DNA from 2 places in the Arthrobacter sp. B3I4 genome. Region 2 is predicted to be linked to the other one. Evidence: riboswitches for the same ligand, from Rfam matches in the RefSeq annotation. Region 2 holds a riboswitch; the other holds the start of a gene.

Region 1 (7,010 bases), 520 kb from region 2:
GTCGTCACGTCCGATGACGCGCTGCAGGGCGGGAATGCCGAAGCCAAGGGTTTTGCCGGTGCCGGTCTTAGCCTGGCCGATGATGTCTTGGCCGGCGAGTGCGACGGGCAGCGTCATGGCCTGGATCGGGAAGGGGTGGGTGATGCCGGCGTCGGCGAGGGATTCAACAATGTCGGCGCGGACGTTGTAGTCGGCGAAGGTCTTTTCCGCGATTTCGTGCGGGGCTTCGGTCGAGATGATGGTCTCTTCCGGCTCGAGCGTTTCCGTGCCGGATTCGTCGGTCAGAAGCTGGTGCGTGTGCAATTCACTCACAGGGGAGTTTCCTTATTCATTTGGGTTGCGCTGCTTGCTCAACGGGGGCCGGCCGGGGGCCGTTCCGGAGCAGGCTCAGGGGCGCAAGCAGGTCCAGCGGAAGCCGATCGCGGGCTATCTGGTTGCTGGCACTGGGACCAGCGGGTGTGTCTCAAGATCGCGTAGGGGCGGGCTTGTTGAATTCGAAATACTTGGAAATCAACGACCGGGCATCCATTACTACCCTTCCAGTCTAGCTGTTCGGCGTTCGGATCCTCGACCGGACGCGGCGGGCGGCGCGGCACCACCGCCGCCGGGCAGGGCGCCCGGCGACAAAAATCAGCCGACCAGTTCGAGCCGCACCTCCCGCGCCGCGATGTCTGAGGACACCACCCGGACCCGGACCTGGGTGCCGGACTGCAGCTCGCCGGGGCAGCGGGCGGTGACGGCGGGCTCAGCAATCTGCACGATCCCGGAAGGACCATTGCCGTTCCCCTTGCCGTTGCCGTTGCTGCTTCCCGTGCCGTTGGCCATGCCGTTTTTGGCGGGTTTGGAGCCGGAGATGACGACGGCGTCGAACTCCTGCCCGATGTGGTTGCTCAGCAGCGCGGCCTCCACCGTGTCCAGGGACAGCCGCTCCAGCTTGGCGGCCAGTTGGTCCGAGGCCGCCATGATGGCCGGCAGCGACGGCAGCGCCTCCCGGGCCCACGCGGGAACCTCGGAGCCGTTGGAAAGGGCCTCGCAGATCACCAGGACGAAACGGTCGATCAGGCGCCGCAGCGGGGCCGTCGAGTGGGCGTACGCCGCGCCGATGGCCGACTGGAGGGCATCCTCGGGGACGTCGCCGTCGAAGGGCGTGTAGCCGGCGCCGCGGAACAGCATGCCGGCCGAGTGCACGATCGCCAGCTGGCGCGGGTCCGTCGGGTCCAGGGTGCGAAGGTACTCCCCGTAACTGATCTGCCCGTCCCACGGCTTGCCCAGGGCGCCGGTCTGGCGCCGGAAGTGCCGCAGCGAGCTCTCGTCCGGGGCTGGCATGGTGCGCAGGATGCCGACCTTGCCTTCAAGCATGAGGCCTGCGGCGGCCATGCCGGTCATCAGCGAGATCTGCGCGTTCCAGTCCTCCACTGGAAGCGGCGGGGCGGCGACGATCCGGTAGCCGCCGTCGGGGAGCTGCTCGATTTCCTGGTCCGGCATGTTCAGGCTCGCTCCGCCGCGCAGCCGCTCCAGTTCCACCCGCTTGCTGCCGACCTCCCGGAGCAGCTGAAGCAACGGGTCCGCGGTGCCGCCGTCGAGCTCGGCCTGAACCCCGGCGTAGCTCAGCTTGGCCCGGCTGCGGACCTGCGCTCGCCGCACCAGCACGGTGGTGACCTCGGCGGCGCCGTCCAACTCAAACTCCCAGACGAACGCCGCGCAAAGCTGGCCTGCCAAGAGGCTGCCCGCCGCTTCACTGATCACCTCAGGGTGCAGCGGAATCCTGCCCTCCGGGGTGTAGAACGTCTGCCCGCGTCGGCGGGTCTCGGCGTCGAGGGCACTGCCGGGGGCCACGAAGGAGGGGACATCGGCGATGGCGTAGAAAACCTTATAGCCCTCGCCTGCGCGATCGATGAACAACGCCTGGTCCAGGTCCGTCGAGGACGCCGGGTCGATGGTCACAAAGTCCACATGCGTGAGGTCCAGTTCCGGCAGTTCGTGGCTGGCTACGGCAGCCTCGGCATCCCGGAGCACATCTTCCGGGAACGGTCCCGGCAGCTCCAGGGTGGTGCGCAATGCATTGAGCGCCTGGGCAAGCTGGTTCTGTTGCTGGCGGACGCTTGGCGTCAGGCGATGATGAGACACGAAAATCAGGTTAGCCCGATTTCCGCCAATAGTCTTGAAACATCGGCCCGGGCGGCGGCGAGGGCCGGCGGGCCCGGTCACGGCCGCGCCGGGGGAGCGGGGCCGGCCGGAAGTGCTGCTGCTAGTTCCCGGGGTTTCCGACGGCGTTGGCAGCGCCGGACGCGGTGGCCGCAGCGGCAGTTGCGTCTGCCCCGGCGTCGAGTGCGGCGAGCAGCGCCCGCGCCGCGCCTTCCGGGTCAGCGGCCTCGGTGATGGCCCGGACCACCACGACGCGCCGGGCGCCCGCCTCGACCACCTGTTCCACGTTGGTGAGGTCAATGCCGCCGATCGCGAACCACGGCACCACCCCGGGAACCCGTCCGGCGTCGCCGCCCTCGGCCCGTGCGATCGCCTCCGCGGCGTAGCGCACCAGCTCCAGCCCGACGGCGGCCCGGCCCGGCTTCGTCGGGGTGGCCCACACCGGCCCCACGCAGAAGTAGTCGAGCCCGCGCCGGCCCGGTGCCGCGGCGATGGCGGCGTCAACCTGGTCCGGGCTGTGCGTGGACATGCCGATTACAGTGCCCTTGCCCAGGAAATCCCGGGCGGCGGCGAAGGGGATGTCCCGTTGTCCGACGTGGAACACCGGTGCGTGGGAGAGCGAAGCGATATCTGCACGGTCGTTGACCGCCCAGAGCCGGCCGTGCCGGGCCGCCGCCGCATGCAGCACCTTCAGCAGTTCAAGCTCCTCGGCGGCCTCCAGGGACTTGTCCCGCAACTGGATGATGTCAACGCCGCCGGCAAAAGCAGCATCGACGAAGTCTTCAAAGTCGCCGCGCTCCTTCCGGCCATCGGTGCACAGGTACAGGCGGGCGGTGGTGTGGAGGTCCTGGCTCATGGTCTAAGGGTAGTTCCTCTACACTGGGCGGATACTGCGGGAGCCCGCGCAGCCTTTCCACGGCGCCGGGCTGAGAGGGCATCAGAGCCGACCGCTTGACCTGATCCGGTTAGTACCGGCGTAGGGAAGGAAGCCATGGTCCCACCATCCGCCACACCCACCGGACACTGCGACGTCGTCGTCATTGGCGGCGGAGTGGTCGGCTGCGGCATTGCCTGGGAGGCCCTCCGGTCCGGCCGCTCCGTCGCACTGGTTGACGACGCGCCTGGCGCCGGGGCCAGCTGGGCCGCCGCCGGCATGCTCGCGCCGGTCAGCGAACTCCATTACCAGGAGGAGGAGCTGCTGGCCCTGATGCTGGAAGCCGCCCGGCTCTGGCCCGGCTTCGCCGCGGCCCTGGCAGCCGGCGCCGACGGCCACCCGGACGGCGGCGCCGGCGCGGGGGACACCGGGTATCTCACGACGCCGACCCTCGCCGTCGGGGCGGACGCCGCCGACCGCCGGGCGCTCGAGGACCTGCGAATCGTGCAACAGGCTTCCGGTCTTGGCGTTGAACCGCTGACGGTCCGTCAGGCGCGCGGGCGCGAACCGCTGCTGAGCCCCGGAATCTCCTGCGCCTTCGACATCCCGGCCGACCACCAAGTGGACCCGCGCACGCTGCTGACCCGGATCGGCGAGCTGCTGGCGGCGAGCAGCCGGTATACCGGCGTGCGGCGGCGGGCAGCCGGACTGCTCTGGGAAGACGGACACGTGGCCGGCATAGAGCTGGAGGGCGGCGGGGAAATCCGGGCCGGTGAAACGATCGTGGCCAACGGACTCGGAGCGGCAGACCTGCAGGGTCTTCCCGAGGGACTGCGGCTGCCGCTGCGGCCTGTCTACGGGGACATCCTGCGTCTTCGGGTGCCGCAACGGCTTAGGCCCCTGCTGCGCTCCACCGTCCGCGGCTTGGTCCGCGGCGTCCCGGTCTACATCGTCCCGCGCGGGGACGGCACCGTCGTGATCGGCGCCACCCAGCGGGAGGACGCGCCGGCGGACCCGACGGCAGTGTCCGCGGGAGGCGTCTATCAGCTGCTGCGCGATGCACAGCAGCTGGTCCCGGCCGTCGCGGAACTGGAACTGCTTGAAGCCACGGCGCGGGCGCGGCCAGGCACTCCGGACAACGCCCCGCTGCTGGGCAGGATGGCCCAATCCCCGGGCGGGCCCGAGTGCGGGGGGCTAATCATTGCCACCGGCTTCTTCCGCCACGGGGTGCTCCTCACCCCGGCGGCCGCCGTCATCTGCCGCCAACTGCTCGACGGGACGCCGGATCCGCGCTGGGCCGCCTTCCGCCCGGACCGCTTCTCCGGTCAGGCAATCCCCGCTCAGGCCATCTCCGCTCAGGCCTTCTCCGCACGCGGTTTCTCCAGTGCCGGCGCAGCAGGGGCAAATATCTCCACGACAGACAGGGAACCAGCATGAACATCAGGCTCAACGGAGCACAGCACGCCGTCGCCCAGGGTGCCACCGTCGGCGCCCTCGTCAGCGGGGTCACCGGCAGGCCGCTGTCCTCCGACGGGCAGGCTACCGACGGCCGGAAACTCGGCGTCGCCGTCGCCCGCAATGCCGAGGTTGTGCCGCGCAGCCAGTGGCACGTGACCGCGCTCGCCGAGGGCGACGACGTCGAACTCGTCACCGCAGTACAGGGAGGATGAACGCCATGGAGGAAACAACGCTGGCTGCAGCAGAGCCGAACGCTGCAGAGCCGAACGCTGCAGGGCCGAGCACAGGACAGCAGCTGCGTCGGGACCCGCTGACGGTCGACGGTGTGGAACTGGGTTCCCGCCTGATTATGGGCACCGGCGGCGCGCCAAGCCTGGACGGCCTCGGCGCCGCGCTGGCGGCGTCCGGAACCGAACTCACCACCGTGGCCATGCGCCGCTACTCGCCGGCCGAGAGCGGTTCATTGTTCCAGCTGCTCGCAGAGCGCAGTATCCGGGTGCTGCCCAACACCGCCGGCTGCTTCACCGCCCGGGACGCCGTCCTGACCGCCGAGCTGGCCCGCGAAGCGCTGGAGACGGACTGGGTGAAGCTTGAGGTGATCGCGGACGAGCACACCCTGCTGCCGGATGCCGTGGAGCTCGTGGAGGCAACCGAACAGCTCGTGGGGCGCGGCTTCAAGGTCTTCGCCTATACGAACGACGACCCGGTGCTGGCCCTGCGGCTGGAGCACCTCGGCGCCACCGCGGTGATGCCGCTGGGCGCGCCGATCGGGACCGGCCTGGGCATCCTAAACCCGCACAACATCGAACTGATCGTCTCCCGGGCATCAGTTCCGGTGGTGCTCGACGCCGGCATCGGCACGGCGTCCGACGCCGCCCTTGCGATGGAGCTGGGCTGCGACGCCGTGCTGCTCGCCACCGCGGTGACCCGGGCCCAGGATCCGACCCTGATGGGCGAGGCCTTCAAACATGCCGTAGCCGCGGGGCGGCTCGCGCGGCTCGCCGGCCGGATCCCGCGCAGGGAGCACGCCCTCGCCTCGTCCGCGATGGAGGGCCGGGCCGAGTTCCTCTAAACGGTTCGAGGGCCGCCGCCTGGGAGCCGGCCCTCGACAATCCGGGGGCGGGACTCCTACCGTGGAACCATGAGCGAGATCCCCGCGGGAGGCGGACCGGACCCCGACGCCGCCGACATCAAAGGTAAAGGCCAAGGCAAAGGCCTTGACGCCGATGCGTTCTCGCCGGTCATCGATCCTGATCTGGTCCCGGCGGAGACGCCAGCGGATGACGAAGCGAAACGCGCCGCAGAGCCGAGTTCCCCTGACCTGGAGGACCGCCCCGGGGACTGACCAACGCCGGGCATTTATGCACTGTTGAAGAATTAGTCCAGTGTCTATTCTGTTGCCTACGACCGCGGTGACACGCGGCCGGCAGACCGCCGGCACGTCCCGGGAACCCTTCCCGCCCCGGAGGTCCGTCCCGTCGAGGAGGCGTCGATGTCCAGTCCCGATGTTGCAACGCGGGGGCCGGCCAGGCCAGGTCCCTATGTGATTTCCGGAATCCTCTTGCTGGTCGCCATCGTGGTTCCGTTGTTTGTGCCCGCGTATTCGTTCGATGAACCGCGGCTGGCCGGTATCCCGTTCTTCTACTGGTACCAGATGGCCTGGATCCCTGTCACGGCAGCCCTGGTAGGGATCTCCTACTGGCTCGTCACGAAGGAGGACCGCCGCCGGCGCGACGCCGTCCGCGGCCTGGCCGGTGCGGGGGAGGGGCGATGACCGCGGCCCTGGCGCCGCTGGCAACACCGGACCGTCCGGTCAACGGCGTCGCGCTCGCCATTGTGATCATCCTCTTCGTCCTGGTTGCGGTCCTTGGGTTCTTCGCCGCACGGTGGCGGCGGCACGAAACCACCGGGCTGCACAGCCTGGACGAATGGGGCCTCGGCGGCCGGGGCTTCGGGACCTGGGTAACCTGGTTCCTGCTCGGCGGGGACCTTTACACCGCCTACACGTTCGTGGCCGTTCCCGCGGCGATGTGGGCCACCGGAGCCGTGAGCGGGTTCTTCGCGGTGCCGTACACCATCGTGCTGTACCCCATCGTGTTCCTGCTGATGAGCCGGCTGTGGTCCGTCTCGCACCGGCACGGATTCGTCACGCCGGCGGACTTCATTGGCGGCCGCTACGGCAGCAGGGCACTGACCGTTGCGGTGGCCGTCACCGGCATCGTGGCAACGATGCCCTACATCGCCCTGCAACTGGTGGGCATCAAGGCGGTGCTCACGGTGCTCGGTTTAGGCAGCGCCGAGAACGTGCTGCTGACTGACCTTCCGCTGATCATCGCGTTCGTCGTGCTGGCCGCCTACACGTACACCTCGGGGTTGCGCGCTCCGGCCCTGATCGCCGTCGTCAAGGACCTGCTGATCTACCTGGCGGTGATCGTCGCGGTGATTTACCTGCCGATCAAGTTCGGCGGCTGGGGCCCCATTTTCGACTCCGCCCAGGCGAAGCTGGGGACGGTCAGCCCGGCGACGGGCAAAC
Region 2 (7,010 bases):
CGCACGGCGGCTGAAGGCGCGTCGGAGGAAGAGCTGACGCACGATATCAACCGGCTGCGCGCCCAGTGGGAGGGCATCGAAAGCCAGTCCACGTCCACGAAGCTCCTGGCACCCGAACTGCTTTACGGCGAACCGGACCTGACCATCAAGGTGGTCCGGGACGTGTTCAACGAGGACTTCTCCAAGCTCATCGTCTCCGGCGAGGAAGCCTGGGACACCATCGAGGCCTACGTCACCTACGTGGCGCCGGACCTGGTTGGCCGGCTGGAAAAGTGGACCAAGGAAACCGACATCTTCGCTGCCTGGCGGATTGACGAGCAGATCCACAAGGCGCTGGACCGGAAGGTCTTCCTGCCGTCCGGCGGCTCACTGGTGATCGACCGGACCGAAGCCATGACCGTCGTCGACGTCAACACCGGCAAGTTCACCGGCAGCGGCGGCAACCTCGAGGAAACCGTCACCAAGAACAACCTGGAAGCGGCCGAGGAAGTCGTCCGCCAGCTGCGGCTGCGCGACATCGGCGGCATCATCGTGATCGACTTCATCGACATGGTGCTGGAGTCCAACCGGGATCTCGTGCTGCGGCGCATGGTGGAGTGCCTCGGCCGGGACCGGACCAAGCACCAGGTCGCGGAGGTGACCTCGCTGGGCCTCGTGCAGATGACCCGTAAGCGGATGGGCACCGGGCTGCTGGAAGTTTTCGGCGAACAGTGCGAAGCCTGCGCCGGCCGCGGCATCGTCACCCACGACGAGCCGGTGGAACACCGCCGCGCCAACGCCGTCGCCGCCGAGCACTACGTTCCGCGCACCGAGCAGCAGCCCGCCGCGCGCACTGAGCGCAAGCGCCGCCGCGGCAAGGGCGGCCAGGGTACCGAGGGGATGCCGTCCGCTCCCGCCGCCGTGCACGCCGAGCCCACCGAGGCCGAGCGCCACGCGAAGGCGGAGGCGACCCGCGTCGCTCTGGCCAACATCGCAGCCGCCGCGCACGCTGCGCACCTGCACGACGGCGAAGCAACAGCAGCGCCCGACGCCGAGACCCGCCAGGCAGCGCTCGATGCGGCCGTGGAACTGGCCTCAACCGAGGAGGCTGCCGGACGTCCGGCGGCAGTGCTGACCTTCGGCGGCGAGCAGGTTGCCCTGCCGTTCGTCGAGCACGCCGAGGAAGCCCCGCAGCCTGCACTGACCCTTGATCTGCTCACTGAGGCGTTCGCCAACCTTGGCGACGCCGATGCAGGCGCCGGTACCGGCGCTGGCACTGCTGTGGGCAGGCCTGCGGAGCTTGCCCCGGTAGCCGAACAGCAGCGGCCGGAACGTTCCGCCCCGGCTGAGGCTGCGCGGGCCGAGTCTGCAGGGACCGAAGCTGCACCGTCGCGGGCGACCCGCGGCAGGGGCCGGGCCCGCACGGCCCGCATCCAGCCGCCGAACGCACGGAATCGAGATGCCGAGGCTCCGGCAGGGCAGGAAACCAGAAGGACACGTGCCCAGGCGCCGGCCGCGCAGGTTCCCGCCGCCGACACACGTGCCGCTCAAACACAGGGTACTCAAGCCCCCGCGGCGCAGGCGCCGGTCGCTAATGAGTCGGTTGCGCAGGCCCAGGTTGCGTCGGCTTCGGCTCAGGCGGCGGCAACCCCGTCCCGGCGGGTGCGCCGTAACCGCAGCGCCAGCCGCGCCCAGGGCGCCGCCAACGAGACGTCGGTGGAGCAGCGCGCCGCGACGCCGTCGGCCGCTACCGGTTCGGTCCATGAAGCGAAGGCGCCGGAGCCGGCGACAGCGGCTGCGACGCCGGCTGCAAACGAGCCGATCATCCTGGGTGTCGGCGTACCGGCCTCGGAGCTCTAGCACCCGGCATTCCACGAAGTAGGTGATCCGGAATCCGGAGCACCGCCCGGCTCGCGGGTACCGTGTCGGACTCGACGTAACGTCACGTCGAGTCCGGACGGTACCCGCGAGGCCGTTAACGTGCAGGTCAGGCAGGGGGCTGACCACAGGGGAAAGCAGGACAGGGGAGGGTTAGGCTGGTAACCGACACGGGGTGCCGGGCAACGAGCCCGGCTGAGATCCAGACCCGTTGAACCTGTCCGGTTAGCACCGGCGAAGGGATGTCTCTTGAATTCGTCGACCCAGCCCGCATCGCCCCAACCTGCACCGACCAAGCCTGCGCCACCCCAGCCCGCTTCAGCTCAGCCTGCACCGCCCCAGCCCGCATCAACTCAGCTCACGTCGATCCTGCGGTCCGCCTTCGCGCCGGCCGCGACCGGCGGACACGCCACCAGCCCCGGAGCGCCGGGCAACCCCGCCCCCTCGGCCGCTCCCACCAGTTTCCGGGCACCCGCAGCCCCCGGTGCGCCGGCGCTCCCGCGGGTGCTCGCGATTGCAGGCTCGGATCCTTCCGGCGGCGCCGGCATCCAGGCCGACCTTAAGAGCATCGCCGCCCACGGCGGCTACGGAATGGCCGCGATCACTGCGCTGACCGCGCAAAACACCCACGGCGTACGATCCGTGCACGTACCGCCGGCGTCGTTCCTGACCGAACAGTTGGACGCCATCAGCGACGACATCACCATCGACGCCGTCAAGATCGGCATGCTCGGTGACGCCGCGGTGATTGACGCCGTCCGCCTCTGGCTCGAGAAAGTCCGTCCCGCCGTCGTGGTCCTGGACCCCGTGATGGTGGCGACCAGCGGGGACCGGCTGCTGCAGGAATCCGCCGAGGCTGCCCTGCGTGCGCTGTTGCCGCTGGCGCACCTGATCACCCCCAACCTGCCGGAACTGGCCATGCTGCTGGACGAACCGCCCGCGGCGGACTGGGCGGCGGCGCTGGAGCAGGGCAAACGGCTCGCCGCGCTGGCCGGCACGACAGTACTGGTCAAGGGCGGGCACCTCGCGGACGGCGACGGCGCCGGCGACCGCGGCGACGACGGCGGTGGCTGCCCCGACGCGCTGGTCAACACCGCCGGACTGCTGGGCCGGGAGACTATCGAGGTGCCCGGCGAACGGATCGCTACCCGCAACAGCCACGGCACCGGCTGCTCCCTGTCCTCGGCGCTGGCCACCGTCCAGGCCAGGACGGGGGACTGGGCAGCAGCGCTCCGGGAGGTCAAGCCGTGGCTGGTCGGCGCACTGCGGGAATCGCAGAGCCTCCGGGTCGGCACCGGCAACGGACCGGTCCACCACTTCCACCACCTGCAGCAGACGCCCGGCAAGCAGACGCACCTGCAGCAGACACCCGTGCAGCAACCACCCCGGGAAGGTGAATTTGCGGCTGCCCTCGACGAGCACGCGGCGGCCGGGCTGGAGGCCATCTACGCGCTGGACTTCATCCGCGGCCTCGCGGACGGGACCCTCCCGGAGCGGCAGTTCGCCTACTACCTCGGCCAGGACGCCCTGTACCTCAACGGCTACTCCCGGGTGCTGTCCCGGGCCGCCGCGCTGGCGCCGTCGGAAGCCGAACAGCTCTTCTGGTCCCGTTCCGCACAGCAGTGCCTCGAGGTGGAAGCCGAACTGCACCGATCCTGGCTCGCTGGCCGCGCCGTGGACGCTGAGCCGGGGCGGGTCACCAAGGCCTACGTGGACCACCTGCATGCAGCCTCCCTCGCCGGCAGTTACGGCGTCCTGGTGGCCGCGGCGCTGCCGTGCTTCTGGCTCTACGCCGAAGTCGGCGCGACACTGCAGGCGGAGTTCCTCGCCGCCGGCGCGCCCGCAGGGCACCCCTACGCGAACTGGCTGCGCACCTACGCCGACGAGGCGTTTGCCGCCTCGACCCGGCAGGCAATTCGGTACATGGACGCAGCTGCCGTCCGGGCCTCCGAGCAGGACCGCAACGCCATGACCGCCGCCTTCCGGCATTCCGTGCGTTACGAACTGGAGTTCTTCGACGCGCCGACGCTGCGCGCCTAAGCAGGCGGGCCGGGGCCAGCCGGTAAGGTGGTGGGCGCGGTTCCGGAAGTTGCTGCGGCACCCAGTCCGACCCCTTCAGGGGAAGGCTGTGGCGGCTGTCACGCAGTACCCGCCGGGGCCAGCCTCGTTTGCGGCCGAAGGCAAAATTAGCGTAGTCTAGATCTTCGGTGCTTACGCCAACACTTGGGTTATGACCTTGAGGACCAGTCCAGCCGTACTACGGGCAGGATTATCCACGGGATAGCTCATGGGTTCCCCCGGGGAACCTGCCGGCGTTGAGGCACAGCGTGAGCCGGTCGGATTACTTCGACCCCAGGTTCCGCACGCAAATCTAGTAATAAACGTCGAGAGAAGTGAGTTCCACAGTGGTGTACGCGATTGTCCGCGCAGGCGGCCGCCAAGAGAAGGTTTCCGTTGGAGACTTCGTTACCCTGAACCGCGTCCCCGGTGGAGCCGGCAGCACCTTTGAGCTGCCCGCACTGCTCCTGGTGGACGGTGACAAGGTCACGTCTGCTGCTGCGGACCTGGCCAAGGTAACGGTTACGGCTGAGATCCTGGAGAACCTTCGTGGTCCCAAGATCGTCATCCAGAAGTTCAAGAACAAGACCGGTTACAAGAAGCGCCAGGGTCACCGTCAGGAACTGACCAAGGTCAAGATCACCGGTATCAAGTAACTAGCGTTACTGTTCAGGTTTTCAGCAGATTCCCCAGAATTTAAAGGCAGGCATTTCAAATGGCACATAAAAAAGGCGCGAGCTCCACTCGCAACGGCCGTGACTCCAACGCCCAGTACCTCGGCGTCAAGCGCTTCGGCGGCCAGGTCGTTTCCGCAGGCGAGATCATCGTCCGCCAGCGTGGCACCCACTTCCACCCGGGCGCCGGCGTAGGCCGCGGCGGCGACGACACCCTGTTCGCCCTGACCCCCGGTGCTGTCGAGTTCGGCACCCGCCGCGGTCGTCGCGTTGTGAACATCGTGGCTGCTGCAGCTGCAGAGTAACAACTAGTTCTAAATCGGTGGGGCGGGCCAGTTGGTCCGCTCCACCGGTGTTTTAACCGCATTACAATCATCTTGGGCCCCTGCGGCTCAAGGAAACGCACTGAGGAGATCCACGTGGCCAGCTTTGTAGACCGGGTAGTACTGCACGTATCCGGCGGTACCGGCGGCCACGGTTGTGTCTCCGTCCACCGGGAGAAGTTCAAGCCCCTGGGCGGGCCCGACGGCGGCAACGGCGGCAACGGCGGCGACGTCATCCTGCGCGTGGATCCCCAGACCACCACCCTGCTCGATTACCACCACGCCCCGCACCGGCACGCCACCAACGGCGGTCCCGGCATGGGCGACTGGCGCGGCGGCAAGAACGGCGAGACCCTCATCCTGCCGGTTCCCGAGGGCACGGTCGTCAAGAGCAAGGACGGCACCGTCCTGGCCGACCTGGTCGGCGAAGGCACCGAGTTCATCGCCGCCGCCGGCGGCCTGGGCGGCCTCGGCAACGCCGCGCTGTCCTCGCAGAAGCGCCGCGCCCCCGGCTTCGCGCTGCTCGGCATCGAGGGTGAGTCCAGCGACGTCGTCCTGGAACTGAAGTCGATTGCGGACATCGCGCTGGTCGGTTTCCCGTCCGCGGGCAAGTCCAGCCTCATCGCGGCCATGTCCGCCGCCCGGCCCAAGATCGCCGATTACCCGTTCACCACCCTGATCCCCAACCTCGGCGTCGTCCAGGCCGGGGACGTGCGCTTCACCATCGCCGACGTCCCGGGCCTGATTGAAGGCGCCAGCGAAGGTAAGGGCCTCGGCCACCACTTCCTGCGCCACGTTGAACGCTGCGCGGCCCTCGTCCACGTGCTGGATTGCGGCACCCTGGAGTCCGACCGCGATCCGCTGTCCGACCTCGCCGTGATCGAAGCCGAACTGGAAAAGTACGCCGTGGACATGAGCTACGCCGGCACCGACGGCGAAGTCGTGCCGCTGAACCACCGTCCCCGGCTGGTCGCCTTGAACAAGGTGGACCTGCCGGACGGCAAGGACATGGCCGAGTTCGTCCGTCCGGAACTTGAAAAGCGCGGCTACAAGGTCTTCGAAATCTCCGCCACCAGCCACGAGGGCCTGCGCCAGCTCGGCTTCGCGATGGCCGAGATTGTGAAGGCGGCCCGCGACGCCGTCGCTGCGACGCCGCCCAAGGTCCATGCTCCGGTGCTGCGCCCGCGCGCGGTCAACGAGTCCGGCTTCACGATCCGCCGCGAGGAAAAGGGCCTCGAGCCGCTGTTCCGTGTACTGGGCGAGAAGCCGGTGCGCTGGGTCAAGCAGACCGACTTCACCAACGAGGAAGCCATCGGCTACCTCGCTGACCGCCTCGCCAAGCTCGGCGTCGAAAATGAACTCTTCAAGCAGGGCGCGAAGCCCGGCGACATGGTCGTCATCGGCGAGGACGACGGCGTCGTCTTCGACTGGGAGCCGACCATGATGGCCGGTGCCGAACTGCTGGCCTCCCCGCGCGGCACCGATGTGCGCTTCGCAGACATCGGCGACCGCCCGACGCGCGGCCAAAAGCGCGAGGAGCAGCAGGAACGCCGCGACGCGAAGGCAGCCGCCCGGGCCGAGCTCGAGGCAGAGCGCAAGGCCGGCATCTGGACCGAATCGGTCAGTGGCCGCCGCGCTGCCCAGCCGCTCAAGGAGAGTGGAATCGGCGAAGCCGATGACGAGTAACGCCGTCGCCTCACCCGCAGCGGCACCGGGCCGTGCCCTGCTTTCCAGCGCGCGCCGGATCGTCGTCAAGGTCGGTTCCTCCTCGCTGACGTCCATCAAGGGCGGCATCGCCGAGGAAGCGCTGACCGGACTCGCCGATGCCCTCGCGCACAAACGCAACGCCGGCACCGAGATCATCCTGGTTTCCTCCGGCGCGATCGCCGCCGGGCTGGCGCCGCTGGGACTGGACAAACGGCCCCGCGATCTTGCCACCCAGCAGGCCGCGGCCAGCGTCGGGCAGGGCCTGTTGATGGCGCGCTACACCCACGCGTTCGGCGCGCACGGCGTCACGGTCAGCCAGGTGCTGCTCACCGCCGATGACTTCATGCGCCGCAGCCAGCACACCAACGCCTTCCGTGCACTGGACCGGCTG

What was found. A riboswitch is a leader RNA that binds a small molecule or an ion and turns the genes downstream of it on or off. The one in region 2 is predicted to bind thiamine pyrophosphate.
Region 1: it holds a riboswitch for thiamine pyrophosphate, as region 2 does, so the genes downstream of both, thiO (glycine oxidase ThiO) here and QFZ61_RS10895 (bifunctional hydroxymethylpyrimidine kinase/phosphomethylpyrimidine kinase) in region 2, are expected to answer to the same signal.

What each region holds. Positions count from the first base shown of each region.
Region 1 is NZ_JAUSYK010000001.1:1,762,243-1,769,252, forward strand. Features, by position in the region: gene QFZ61_RS08320 (DEAD/DEAH box helicase) at 1-312, opposite strand, end outside; gene QFZ61_RS08325 (RNB domain-containing ribonuclease) at 631-2,127, opposite strand; gene thiE (thiamine phosphate synthase) at 2,249-3,001, opposite strand; TPP riboswitch at 3,028-3,145, shown strand; gene thiO (glycine oxidase ThiO) at 3,137-4,456, shown strand; gene thiS (sulfur carrier protein ThiS) at 4,453-4,689, shown strand; gene QFZ61_RS08345 (thiazole synthase) at 4,695-5,549, shown strand; gene QFZ61_RS08350 (hypothetical protein) at 5,619-5,822, shown strand; gene QFZ61_RS08355 (DUF3311 domain-containing protein) at 5,970-6,251, shown strand; gene mctP (monocarboxylate uptake permease MctP) at 6,248-7,010, shown strand, end outside.
Region 2 is NZ_JAUSYK010000001.1:2,278,541-2,285,550, forward strand. Features, by position in the region: gene QFZ61_RS10890 (Rne/Rng family ribonuclease) at 1-1,839, shown strand, start outside; TPP riboswitch at 2,019-2,117, shown strand; gene QFZ61_RS10895 (bifunctional hydroxymethylpyrimidine kinase/phosphomethylpyrimidine kinase) at 2,107-3,897, shown strand; gene rplU (50S ribosomal protein L21) at 4,263-4,571, shown strand; gene rpmA (50S ribosomal protein L27) at 4,631-4,894, shown strand; gene obgE (GTPase ObgE) at 5,009-6,598, shown strand; gene proB (glutamate 5-kinase) at 6,588-7,010, shown strand, end outside.